DNA from 3 places in the Streptomyces sp. NPDC046931 genome. Region 2 is predicted to be linked to each of the others. Evidence: predicted binding sites of a transcription regulator. Region 2 holds the regulator's gene; each other region holds the start of a gene.
The links. Region 2 encodes HrcA, which represses chaperone genes, less so after heat shock. Its sites were predicted from a motif close to TTNGCACTCNGNNNNNCNGAGTGCNAA; they were not measured.
Positions count from the first base shown of each region.

Region 1 (4,387 bases), on a different contig from region 2:
GTCGCCGCCGTAGGCGTCGGTGCGGCGGTTGGTGCCCGCCCACAGGAACTGGTCGACGAGGTAGCCGTGGGCGCCGTGGATCTCCACGCCGTCGAAGCCGATGCGCTCGGCGTCGGCCGCGGCCTGGGCGAACGCGCCGATGACGGCGTCCAGATCGGCCCGGTCCATGGCCTTGCCGGTGACCTCGGTGCCGCCGATGCGCAGACCGGAGGGGCCTACAGCGGGGGCCTCGGCGAACGGGGGCTGACCCTGCTCGCGGACCATGCCGATGTGCCACAGCTGCGGGACGATCGTGCCGCCCACCGCGTGCACCGCCTCGGCGACCTTCGCCCATCCCGCCAGCTGCTCCTCGCCGTGGAAGCGGGGCACGCGGTCGCTCTGACCCGCCGAGTCGTGGCCCACGTATGTGCCCTCGGTGACGATCAGACCGACACCGGCGGCGGCCCGGCGGGCGTAGTACGACAGCACGTCCTCACCGGGAACGCCGCCCGGGGAGAACATGCGGGTCATCGGGGCCATGACGATCCGGTTCGGGACGGTGAGGCCGTTGAGGGCCATCGGCCGGGACAGGATCCGGGCCGCGCGGGAGGCGGGGGGCGTGGTGACGGTCACGTGGGGACTCCTCGGGGGTGGGCTCTGGCGACCAGCGGGTATGTGCACGCGCATTGTTGCACCTGCTCAAACAAACGCCCGCGCGGTGTCGCGCATTCCACACACCGGGCGGCCGCCGCGTGACCCCGGACACGCCCGAGGGCGGCACCCTCTGTGGGAACAGGGGGTGCCGCCCTCGGCAAGGACGTTGATCAACCTTCAGGTCGATCAGAAGTCCATGTCACCGCCCGGCATGCCGCCACCGGCGGGCGCGGCGGCCTTCTCCGGCTTGTCGGCGATGACGGCCTCGGTGGTGAGGAACAGCGCGGCGATGGAGGCGGCGTTCTGCAGAGCGGAACGGGTCACCTTCGCCGGGTCGATGATGCCTTCCTTGACCAGGTCGACGTACTCGCCGGTCGCGGCGTTCAGGCCGTGACCCGGGGTCAGGTTGCGCACCTTCTCCACCACGACGCCGCCCTCGAGGCCGGCGTTGACGGCGATCTGCTTCAGCGGGGCCTCGAGCGCCAGCTTGACGGCGGCGGCACCGGTGGCCTCGTCGCCCTGGAGCTCCAGCTTCTCGAAGACCTGGGAGGCCTGGAGCAGGGCCACGCCACCACCGGCGACGATGCCCTCCTCGACGGCCGCCTTCGCGTTACGGACGGCGTCCTCGATGCGGTGCTTGCGCTCCTTGAGCTCGACCTCGGTGGCGGCACCGGCCTTGATGACGGCCACGCCGCCGGCCAGCTTCGCCAGGCGCTCCTGGAGCTTCTCGCGGTCGTAGTCGGAGTCGCTGTTCTCGATCTCGGCGCGGATCTGGTTCACGCGGCCCTGCACCTGCTCCGGGGAGCCGGCGCCGTCGACGATCGTGGTCTCGTCCTTGGTGATGACGACCTTGCGGGCGCGGCCCAGGAGGTCCAGGGTCGCGTTCTCCAGCTTGAGGCCGACCTCCTCGGAGATGACCTCGCCGCCCGTGAGGATGGCGATGTCGCCGAGCATGGCCTTGCGGCGGTCGCCGAAGCCCGGGGCCTTGACGGCCACGGACTTGAAGGTGCCGCGGATCTTGTTGACGACCAGGGTCGACAGGGCCTCGCCCTCGACGTCCTCGGCGATGATCAGCAGCGGCTTGCCCGACTGCATGACCTTCTCGAGGAGCGGGAGCAGGTCCTTGACCGAGGAGATCTTGGAGTTGGCGATCAGGATGTACGGGTCGTCGAGGACGGCCTCCATACGCTCCATGTCGGTGGCGAAGTACGCCGAGATGTAGCCCTTGTCGAAGCGCATGCCCTCGGTGAGCTCGAGCTCCAGACCGAAGGTCTGGGACTCCTCGACGGTGATGACGCCTTCCTTGCCGACCTTGTCCATGGCCTCGGCGATCAGCTCACCGATCTGGGTGTCGGCGGCGGAGATGGAGGCCGTGGAGGCGATCTGCTCCTTGGTCTCGACGTCCTTCGCCTGCTCCAGCAGGGCGGCGCAGACGGCCTCGACGGCCGTCTCGATACCGCGCTTCAGAGCCATGGGGTTCGCACCGGCGGCCACGTTGCGCAGGCCCTCGCGGACCAGCGCCTGGGCGAGCACGGTCGCGGTGGTCGTACCGTCACCGGCGACGTCGTCCGTCTTCTTGGCGACTTCCTTGACCAGCTCGGCGCCGATCTTCTCGTACGGGTCCTCGAGCTCGATCTCCTTGGCGATGGAGACACCATCGTTGGTGATCGTGGGGGCGCCCCACTTCTTCTCGAGGACGACGTTGCGGCCCTTGGGGCCGAGCGTCACCTTCACGGCGTCCGCGAGCTGGTTCATGCCGCGCTCGAGGCCGCGCCGCGCCTCCTCGTCGAACGCGATGATCTTGGCCATGTGAAGTGGTCCCTCCAGGACTGGGGGTGATTCCTTCGGACCGCGCCCGCGCCCGCGACGGACGGCCCCGGCCGGAGGTTCCTTGCCCCACCCGGCCCGCGGCCTCACCGACCCGGTCCATCTTTGTCACTCTCACCTTCAGAGTGCTAACGCCAATGATTAGCACTCGGCCCCCCCGAGTGCAAGGCGCGCCGACGAAGCGGGCTCGATGAGGGGTGGTGGCCGGGTGGCGGTTGGGCGCAGGGCGCGCCCGCGAAGCGGGGTCGTCGAGAGGGGCGCGCGTGCGGTTCTGCCGCACCCCCTCACACCTCACCCCGCCCGGCCCCGGACAGACCGAGGGGCCCGTACCCCATGGGATACGAGCCCCTCGACACGTCGAACAGTTCAGTCGTCGGCGCGCAACCTCAGCCTGCCAGGCGGACCATGTCCGCCTGCGGCCCCTTCTGACCCTGCGAGATCTCGAACTCGACCCGCTGACCCTCTTCCAGGGTGCGGTAGCCGTCCATCTGAATCGCGCTGTAGTGGACGAATACATCCGCACCACCGTCGACCGCGATGAAGCCGTACCCCTTCTCCGCGTTGAACCACTTGACGGTGCCCTGAGCCATGCCTAACTCCCCTATTACTGGCCCTTGCACAGATCCACACTTCGCGGATCCGGGTCAGACCTCACCCCCCAACGGTTGGGGGCGTGCGCCGGAACGCGTCGACCGCGGCTGAATGTATCTGTCCAACTGCCGTCTGCAACAGGTCAATCGGACGAGAAATCCGGGCATGACCGGTCGGGAATGTACGAAGAATTCACCTGAATTCAGGGCAAGTCGGGCCCGACAAAAGGAATGGATGGCGTAAAAGCCCCGCCTACTTTGGCTGCTTCTAGTCGGGTGGGCCGCAGGGGCCGGCGGCGTCCGCCGGAGGGACCGGGAACGCGTTCCCCAACTGTACCGCGCTCAACCATACAGAATTGCCCCCTCCGCTTCTCTCACGGAGAGGGCAATTCGATGAACTCTCGGTGTTGTCGTTACCGAGGGTAATGGTCGTACGGGAGGTGAGCGGCCGTCAGCCGCCCGCGACCGCCGGGATGATGGAGACGCCCGCACCGTCCGGCGTCGCCGTGTCCAGACCCTGCTCGAAACGCACGTCGTCGTCGTTGACGTACACGTTGACGAAGCGGCGCAGCTTGCCCTGGTCGTCCAGGACGCGGGCGGCGATGCCGGTGTGGTTCTTCTCCAGGTCGGCGATGACCTCGGCGAGGGTCGTGCCCTCGGCGGCGACCTCGGCCCGGCCCCCGGTGTAGGTGCGCAGGATGGTGGGGATGCGAACGGTCACGCTCATGCGAGGCCAGCCTCTCGGAAGGAGTCCAGGGTCGGACGGATCGTCGCGGTGAGGCCGGTGCCCGCCACCGCGTCCAGGGTCTTCAGGCCGTCGCCGGTGTTGAGGACGACGGTCGTCTTCGTCGGGTCGAGGACACCGCTCTCGATCAGCTTGCGTGTCACGCCCACCGTCACACCGCCCGCCGTCTCCGCGAAGATGCCCTCCGTACGGGCGAGCAGCTTGATGGCGTCCACGATCTGCTCGTCCGTCACGTCCTCCACGGCCCCGCCGGTGCGGCGCGCGATGTCGAGGACGTAGGGACCGTCCGCCGGGTTGCCGATCGCCAGCGACTTGGCGATCGTGTCGGGCTTCTGCGGCCGTACGACGTCGTGGCCCGCCTTGAACGCGGTGGACACCGGCGAGCAGCCCTCGGCCTGCGCACCGAAGATCTTGTACGGACGGTCCTCGACCAGCCCGAGCTTGATCAGCTCCTGGAGCCCCTTGTCGATCTTCGTGAGCTGGGAGCCGGAGGCGATCGGGACCACGATCTGGTCCGGCAGCCGCCAGCCCAGCTGCTCGGCGATCTCGTACGCCAGAGTCTTGGACCCCTCCGCGTAGTACGGACGCAGAT
Region 1 covers NZ_JBEYWX010000004.1:405,735-410,121, forward strand. The annotation lists gene ABZ876_RS11555 (NADH:flavin oxidoreductase) at 1-612, opposite strand, end outside; gene groL (chaperonin GroEL) at 820-2,442, opposite strand; gene ABZ876_RS11565 (cold-shock protein) at 2,847-3,050, opposite strand; gene ABZ876_RS11570 (MoaD/ThiS family protein) at 3,502-3,777, opposite strand; gene thrC (threonine synthase) at 3,774-4,387, opposite strand, start outside.
Region 1: the regulator HrcA is predicted to act here: its motif matches at 2,602-2,628, upstream of groL (chaperonin GroEL).

Region 2 (4,387 bases):
CAGCGCCCGGCACACCCCCTTCTTCCAGTCCTGCCCGTGCGGGACGCGCGGCCATTCCCTGATCCCCAGCGCCGCAGGCTTCACGGCCTCCCAGATGTCGATGTACGGGTGGCCCACCACCAGCGCGTGCTCGCTCGTCACCGACTGGGCGATCCGCCACTCCTTGGAGCCCGGCACCAAGTGGTCCACGAGCACGCCCAGCCGCGCGTCCGGACCCGGAGCGAAGGCGGCCACGATCGACGGCAGGTCGTCGACGCCCTCCAGGTACTCCACCACCACACCCTCGATACGCAGGTCGTCGCCCCACACCTTCTCGACCAGCTCCGCGTCGTGGCGGCCCTCCACATAGATACGGCCGGCCCGGGCCACCCTCGCGCGCGCCCCCGGGACGGCCACCGAACCCGACGCCGTCCGCGAGGGACGCACCGGCGCCCTCGACGGGCGTACCAGCGTCACCACCCGGCCCTCCACCAGGAACCCCCGCGGCTCCAGCGGGAACACCCGGTGCTTGCCGAAGCGGTCCTCCAAGGTCACCGTCCCCGCCTCGCAACGGATCACCGCACCGCAGAAACCGGTGCGCGGCTCCTCGACCACCAGACCGGGATCCGCCGGGACCTCCGGTACGGGCTGGGGCTTCTTCCACGGCGGGGTCAGATCCGGCGAGTAGTTGCGCATTCGGATGACGATAGGAGAAACCCGGTCGCGGGGGTCGCGGAAGGCGTCACGACACGCCGAAACGGGCGGCCAGTTCGTCGCGCTGCGCCCGGACGAACTCCGCGTCCACCACGGCACCGTGTCCGGGCACGTACACCGCGTCCCCACCGCCCAGGTCGAGCAGCCGGTCCAGGGCCGCCGGCCAGTGCGAGGGAACCGCGTCCGGGCCCGCCTGCGGCTCGCCGGACTCCTCCACCAGGTCCCCGCAGAACACCACCTCCCGCTCGCCGGGGACGAGGACCACCAGGTCGTGGGCCGTGTGGGCCGGGCCCACGTTCGCCAGCAGGACCTGCACCCCGCCCAGGTCCAGCGTCCATTCGCCCGAGACCATGTGGCGCGGCCGGACCAGCAGCTCCGCGGCCTCGGCCGCCTCCGCCGCGTCCAGACCGTGCCGCACCGCGTCGGCGACCAGCGCCCCGTGCTCGTGCAGGAACACCGCGTCGATGCCCACCGCCCCGAACACCTCCGCGCCCGCGAACGCCGCCGCCCCGAGGACATGGTCGAAGTGCGGGTGTGTGAGCGCGAGATGCGTCACACGCCGGTCCTCGCCGAGCGGCGCGAGCAGCCGCCGCGTCTCGGTGCGCAGCCGCGCGCCCTCGCCCAGGCTCGACCCCGCGTCGACCATGAGCGCCGCGTGCTCGCCGACCACCAGTCCCGCCGTGCAGTCCCAGCCCGGAAGCCGAGTGCGCCCCGCCCGGACGCTGAGCGCCTCCCATCCGGACCCTTCCCACCGCACCGTCATGGGGGCGACGCTATATCCGCAGGCGCCCTGCCTGGCAGGACACCCGGGGACAGGTCGGTACAGGTCGGCACGGCGGCGGACCCCGCCCTTGCCCGGGGCGTACCCGACGGCCGTACACTTGGCCCGGGGATGCTGGCACTCACCTGCGAAGAGTGCCAGGGAAGCGTCAGGACGACAGACCGCTGGAGGTGCACGCATGCTCAGTGAACGCAGGCTCGAAGTACTGCGCGCCATCGTCCAGGACTACGTGGGCACCGAGGAGCCGGTGGGTTCCAAGGCGCTCACCGAGCGGCACAACCTCGGTGTCTCCCCGGCCACCGTCCGCAACGACATGGCCGTGCTGGAGGAGGAGGGCTACATCGCCCAGCCGCACACCAGCGCCGGACGCATCCCCACGGACAGGGGCTACCGCCTCTTCGTCGACAGGCTCGCGGCCGTCAAGCCGATGAGCCCGCCCGAGCGCCGCGCGATCCAGAACTACCTGGAGGGCGCCGTCGACCTCGACGACGTCGTGGCGCGAACGGTACGGCTGCTCGCGCAGCTCACCCGGCAGGTCGCCGTCGTGCAGTACCCGTCGCTGACCCGCTCGACGGTGCGCCACGCGGAGCTGCTGTCGATGGCGCCCGCCCGGCTGATGCTGGTGCTGATCACCGACACCGGCCGGGTCGAGCAGCGCATGATCGACTGCCCCGCGCCGTTTGGAGAAACGTCTCTCGCCGATCTGCGGGCGCGGCTCAACAGCCGGATCGCCGGCCGCCGTTTCACCGACGTGCCGCAACTGGTGCAGGACCTGGCCGAGGCCTTCGAACCGGAGGACCGCGCCACGGTCACCACGGTGCTCTCCACCCTCCTGGAGACGCTCGTGGAGGAGACGGAGGAGCGCCTGATCATCGGCGGCACCGCCAACCTCACCCGCTTCGTGCACGACTTCCCTCTCACCATCCGTCCCGTCCTGGAGGCGCTTGAGGAGCAGGTCGTGCTCCTCAAGCTGCTGGGCGAGGCAAAGGATCCGGCCATGCGGGTGCGTATCGGCCACGAGAACGCGCACGAGGGACTCAACTCCACGTCGGTGGTCTCCGTGGGCTACGGTTCGGGCGGCGAGGCAGTAGCGAAACTCGGCGTGGTCGGACCGACCCGCATGGATTACCCGGGAACGATGGGAGCGGTACGAGCGGTGGCACGGTACGTCGGACAGATCCTGGCGGAGTCGTAAGTGGCCACGGACTACTACGCCGTGCTCGGCGTGCGCCGCGACGCGTCGCAGGAAGAGATCAAGAAGGCGTTCCGCCGGCTCGCCCGCGAGCTGCACCCGGACGTCAACCCCGATCCCAAGACGCAAGAGCGGTTCAAGGAGATCAACGCGGCGTACGAGGTGCTCTCGGACCCGCAGAAGAAGCAGGTCTACGACCTCGGCGGCGACCCGCTGTCCCAGGCCGGCGGCGCGGGCGCGGGCGGCTTCGGAGCGGGCGGCTTCGGGAACTTCTCGGACATCATGGACGCGTTCTTCGGCACGGCGTCGCAGCGCGGTCCGCGCTCGCGCACCCGCCGGGGCCAGGACGCCATGATCCGCCTGGAGATCGAGCTCGACGAGGCGGCCTTCGGCACCACGAAGGACATCCAGGTCGACACGGCCGTCGTCTGCAACACCTGCAACGGCGAGGGCGCCGCGCCCGGCACGTCCGTGCAGACCTGCGACATGTGCCGCGGTCGCGGTGAGGTCTCGCAGGTCACGCGGTCGTTCCTGGGCCAGGTCATGACGTCCCGGCCCTGCCCGCAGTGCCAGGGCTTCGGCACCATCGTCCCCAACCCGTGCCCGGAGTGCGCGGGCGACGGCCGGGTGCGCTCCCGGCGGACGCTCACCGTGAAGATCCCCGCAGGCGTCGACAACGGCACCCGTATCCAGCTCGCGGGCGAGGGCGAGGTCGGCCCGGGCGGCGGACCCGCCGGCGACCTGTACGTCGAGATCCACGAGCTGCCGCATCCGATGTTCCAGCGCCGCGGCGACGACCTGCACTGCACGGTCACCATCCCGATGACGGCGGCGGCCCTCGGCACGAAGGTGCCGCTGGAGACGCTGGACGGCATGGAGGAGGTCGACATCCGTCCCGGCACGCAGTCCGGGCAGTCGATCCCGCTGCACAGCCGCGGCGTCACGCATCTGCGCGGCGGCGGCCGGGGCGACCTGATCGTGCATGTCGAGGTGCAGACGCCGACGAAGCTGGACCCCGAGCAGGAGCGCCTGCTGAGGGAACTGGCGAAGCTGCGGGGCGAGGAACGGCCGCAGGGGCAGTTCCAGCCGGGGCAGCAGGGCCTGTTCTCTCGCCTGAAGGACGCGTTCAACGGGCGCTGACGAGGCGGTGGTGCAGGCCGTGGCCCGGGGCCCGGCCCCCGGGCGGCACGGTCCCGCCACCCCTGACCCGCGGACCCTTCCCCGGGCACGTGCCCGCGGACGGCCGGATTCGGACTTGTTCGGAGGACGTGACAACATGCCGTCATGTCCTCCGCGCTGACCGATCTCCTCCCATATCCGATCGTGCAGGCGCCCATGGCGGGCGGTGTCTCCGTGCCCCAGCTCGCCGGCGCCGTGTCCGAGGCGGGTGGCCTCGGGTTCCTCGCCGCCGGGTACAAGACCGCCGACGGCATGTACCAGGAGATCAAGCAGCTCCGTGGGCTCACGGCCCGCCCCTTCGGCGTGAACGTGTTCATGCCGCAGCCCGACCAGGCGGACCCCGCCGCCGTCGAGGTCTACGCCGAACAGCTGGCCGGCGAGGCCGCCTGGTACGAGACCGAGCTCGGCGACCCCGACGGCGGCGGTGACGACGGCTACGACGTCAAGCTCGCCGTCCTCCTCGACAACCCGGTGCCGGTGGTCTCCTTCCACTTCGGCGTCCCCGACCCGTCGGTCCTCGAGTCCCTGCGCCGCGTGGGCAC
Region 2 covers NZ_JBEYWX010000016.1:100,672-105,058, forward strand. The annotation lists gene ABZ876_RS25750 (DUF3097 domain-containing protein) at 1-675, opposite strand, end outside; gene ABZ876_RS25755 (MBL fold metallo-hydrolase) at 722-1,456, opposite strand; gene hrcA (heat-inducible transcriptional repressor HrcA) at 1,653-2,669, shown strand; gene dnaJ (molecular chaperone DnaJ) at 2,670-3,806, shown strand; gene ABZ876_RS25770 (nitronate monooxygenase) at 3,951-4,387, shown strand, end outside.

Region 3 (4,387 bases), on a different contig from region 2:
TCCGGGCTCGGTGCCGAACCACAGCACCGCCTCCTTCACGTCCCCGCCGTCCGAGATCCACTCGGCCTCCGCCTCGGCCGGCACCGCCTCGTGCGGGATGCCGGGCGCGACCTTGAGCGCGGCGCGCGGCGCCTTGAGGGCCGTGGCCACGGCCCAGGACAGCGGGGGTGAGTACGCCTCCGGGTCGAAGATGCGTCCGCGCCCGCCGCGTCGTGCCGGATCCACGAAGACGGCGTCGTACGACGAGACGTCCACCCGCGTGACATCGTCCTCGCGCACCTCGATCAGCGCGGACAGGCCGAGCGCTTCGGCGTTCGCCCGTGCCACCGCCGCGGTCAGCGGGTCGCGGTCCACGGCCAGCACCCGGATGCCGGCCCGGGCGAACGCGATCGCGTCGCCGCCGATGCCGCAGCACAGATCGGCGACGGAGGTGACGCCGAGCGCCCGCAGCCGGGCCGCCCGGTGGGCGGCGACCGCCGTCCTCGTCGACTGCTCGACGCCGTTCGGAGTGAAGAACATCCGCCCCGCGTCCTCGGCCCCGAACTTCGCCGCCGCCCGCTCGCGCAGCCGCGCCTGGGTCAGGGCCGCCGAGACCAGTTCGGCGGGGTGCTCGCGGCGCAGCCGGGTGGCGACGGCCAGTTCCTCGGCCGGTGCGGTGCCGCGCACCTGGTCGAGGAGGGCGCGGCCCTCGGGGCTGAGCAGGGAGTCGAGGCAGAGGTCGTTCACGGGGCCATTGTCGGCCAGTCGGTGGATGGCGTGCGCCCGGCCGCGGTGTCGGCCCGCCGGGACTCTCGGCGGCTGCAAGGATCCGACAGCATGCGGATCGTACGACAAAATGACCAAAAGAGTGCGAACGGTCTCCCGGCGCTCGCGTCCGGCTGCATCGACACCGCCAGGCGCTGGGCGGCGCGCCCGGGGGACCACCTGTGAGGGGGCGGCCGAGGGGGCTGCCGAGGCGACGGCCGAGCGGAGGGCTGCGGGCGCGGCTGAGGGCGCGGCTGAGGGGACGGCGGCTCCTGCGGGTGATGGCCGCCGGAGCGGGCGCCGTCGTGTTGCTGTCCGGCTGCGCCCCGTCCGTCGACCCCATCGAACGGCTGGGCAGGAAGGCGGCGCAGAGGGTGCACCGCACGCACGCATCCCACGAGCGGGCCTACCGGCGCTGGGGCCTCGCCGCCCCGCTCGCGCCCGCACCCCGGCCGCCTCGCCCTCTCGGCGGGGCACAGGAGCGCCTGCCGGTGGCGCTCGACCGTGTCCCCACCCGCGACAAGGTCGTCTTCCTCACCTACGACGAGGGGGCCGAGGACGACTCCCGTTTCGTCGACATGGTCCGTGAACTGCGGCTGCCGGTGAGCGTGTTCCTCACCGACCGTGCCGTGGGACCGGGCTATGCGCGCGCCGCACGGCTGCGCGCGGCCGGTGCCGTCATCCAGAACCACACCCTGGACCGCACCGCGCTGCGCGGCCGCCCGTACGACGAGCAGCGCGCCGAGATCTGCGGCCAGCGCGACCGGTTGAAGGCCAGGCTGGGAGTGCTGCCCCGGCTGCTGCGGCCGCCGTACGGCAGGTACGACCGTACGACGCTGCGGGCCGCTGCGGACTGCGGCATCACGGCGCTCATCCTGTGGCGTCCCGCCCCGAGCCCGGGAACGGGCCGTCACGGCGGGGACGCGGCACCCCGTTCGGGGGACATCGTCCTGCCCCACGAAGCGGGCCGCCCCCTTGCTTCCCTGACCGCGGAGACAACCCGGCTTCTGCGCCGTATCCAGTCACGGGGTTTCACGGTGGGACGTCTGGAGGACTACCTGTAGACCGGTGCGGGGTGCCCCGCTCGCGCGGCGCGCCGCCGCGCATTGGCACTCCGCTTGACCGAGTGCTAATCGCGGTCATAGTCTCGGCTCTGGCACTCACCACTGGAGAGTGCCAACGAAGCGACGGGCAGGTCCGGCACCCGCGACGACGGATCCACCTGGTCGCCACCTCAGACAGTTAACCCCGTGAGATCTCCGAAGGGGGAGGTCGGATCGTGACGACCACCAGCTCCAAGGTTGCCATCAAGCCGCTCGAGGACCGCATCGTGGTCCAGCCGCTGGACGCCGAGCAGACCACGGCCTCTGGCCTGGTCATCCCGGACACCGCGAAGGAGAAGCCCCAGGAGGGCGTCGTCCTCGCCGTGGGCCCGGGCCGCATCGAGGACGGCAAGCGCGTCGAGCTCGACGTCAAGGTCGGCGACGTGGTGCTTTACAGCAAGTACGGCGGCACCGAGGTGAAGTACAACAACGAGGAGTACCTCGTTCTCTCGGCTCGCGACGTGCTCGCGATCATCGAGAAGTAATTCACCGAAGCAGACTGCTTTGAGCTGCGCCCCTGGCCCCCGCGACCGTTGATCAGCCGGGCGTCGGGGGCGCCGTTCGTCTTTCACCGCGATGACGGCTGCTCCCCGGGAGCGGCCGGGGATCGCATTCGAGAGGACTGAAACGCTCCATGGCGAAGATCCTGAAGTTCGACGAGGACGCCCGTCGCGCTCTCGAGCGCGGCGTCAACAAGCTTGCCGACACGGTCAAGGTGACGATCGGCCCCAAGGGTCGCAACGTCGTCATCGACAAGAAGTTCGGTGCCCCCACCATCACCAACGACGGTGTCACCATCGCCCGTGAGGTGGAAGTAGAGGACCCGTACGAGAACCTCGGCGCCCAGCTGGTGAAGGAGGTGGCGACCAAGACCAACGACATCGCTGGTGACGGCACCACCACCGCCACCGTGCTCGCCCAGGCGCTGGTGCGCGAGGGCCTGAAGAACGTCGCCGCGGGTGCCTCCCCGGCCGCCCTGAAGAAGGGCATCGACGCGGCCGTCGCCGCGGTCGCCGAGGACCTGCTGGCCACCGCCCGCCCGATCGACGAGAAGTCCGACATCGCCGCCGTCGCCGCGCTGTCCGCCCAGGACCAGCAGGTCGGCGAGCTCATCGCCGAGGCGATGGACAAGGTGGGCAAGGACGGTGTCATCACCGTCGAGGAGTCCAACACCTTCGGTCTGGAACTGGACTTCACCGAGGGCATGGCCTTCGACAAGGGCTACCTGTCGCCGTACTTCGTGACGGACCAGGAACGCATGGAGGCCGTCCTCGACGACCCCTACATCCTCATCACCCAGGGCAAGATCTCCGCCATCGCGGACCTGCTGCCGCTGCTGGAGAAGGTCATCCAGGCCGGGTCCTCCAAGCCGCTGCTGATCATCGCCGAGGACGTCGAGGGCGAGGCCCTGTCCACCCTCGTCGTGAACAAGATCCGCGGCACCTTCAACGCCGTCGCCGTCAAGGCCCCCGGCTTCGGTGACCGCCGCAAGGCGATGCTCCAGGACATTGCGGTCCTCACCGGCGCCACGGTCGTCTCCGAGGAGGTCGGCCTCAAGCTCGACCAGGTCGGCCTGGACGTGCTGGGCTCCGCCCGCCGTGTCACGGTCACCAAGGACGACACGACCATCGTCGACGGCGGTGGCAAGTCCGAGGACGTCGCGGCCCGCGTCGCCCAGATCAAGGCCGAGATCGAGACCACGGACTCCGACTGGGACCGCGAGAAGCTCCAGGAGCGCCTCGCCAAGCTGGCCGGCGGCGTGTGCGTGATCAAGGTCGGCGCCGCCACCGAGGTGGAGCTTAAGGAGAAGAAGCACCGCCTGGAGGACGCCATCTCCGCGACCCGCGCCGCGGTCGAGGAGGGCATCGTCTCCGGTGGTGGCTCCGCGCTGGTCCACGCCGCCAAGGTGCTCGAGGGCGGCCTCGGCAAGCAGGGCGACGAGGCCACCGGTGTGACCATCGTGCGCCGCGCGGTCGTCGAGCCGCTGCGCTGGATCGCCGAGAACGCGGGCCTGGAGGGCTACGTCATCGCCTCCAAGGTCGCCGAGCTGGAGAAGGGCCAGGGCTACAACGCCGCCACCGGCGAGTACGGCGACCTGGTCAAGGCCGGCGTCATCGACCCGGTCAAGGTCACCCGCTCCGCCCTGGAGAACGCCGCCTCCATCGCCTCCCTGCTGCTGACGACCGAGACCCTGGTCGTCGAGAAGAAGGAAGAGGAGGAGCCGGCCGCCGCGGGTCACGGCCACGGCCACGCCCACTGACGGCCGATCCTTCCGAGCCGACCGAGGCCCGGCTCCCCTCAGAAGGGAAGCCGGGCCTCGGGGTGTTCTGTCGGGGAGAGCGCCGGGCCTCGGGGTGTTCCGTCGGCTTCGGGGCGCCGGCGGCCGGGGTTTCGGCGCTCGGAGCTCAGCGCTCCAGCGCGTCGAGCGCGCCGAGCTGGTCCATCAGTCCCAGCTGGTCGTGCTGCCACCAGGTCTCGGCGATCTTCGCGTCCGGCCCGAACCGGAACAGGGTCATCCCGGTCATGGCGACCTGCCGCCC
Region 3 covers NZ_JBEYWX010000001.1:689,867-694,253, reverse strand. The annotation lists gene ABZ876_RS03095 (methyltransferase domain-containing protein) at 1-726, opposite strand, end outside; gene ABZ876_RS03090 (polysaccharide deacetylase family protein) at 1,026-1,808, shown strand; gene groES (co-chaperone GroES) at 2,024-2,332, shown strand; gene groL (chaperonin GroEL) at 2,482-4,107, shown strand; gene ABZ876_RS03075 (ester cyclase) at 4,253-4,387, opposite strand, start outside.
Region 3: the regulator HrcA is predicted to act here: its motif matches at 1,851-1,877, upstream of groES (co-chaperone GroES).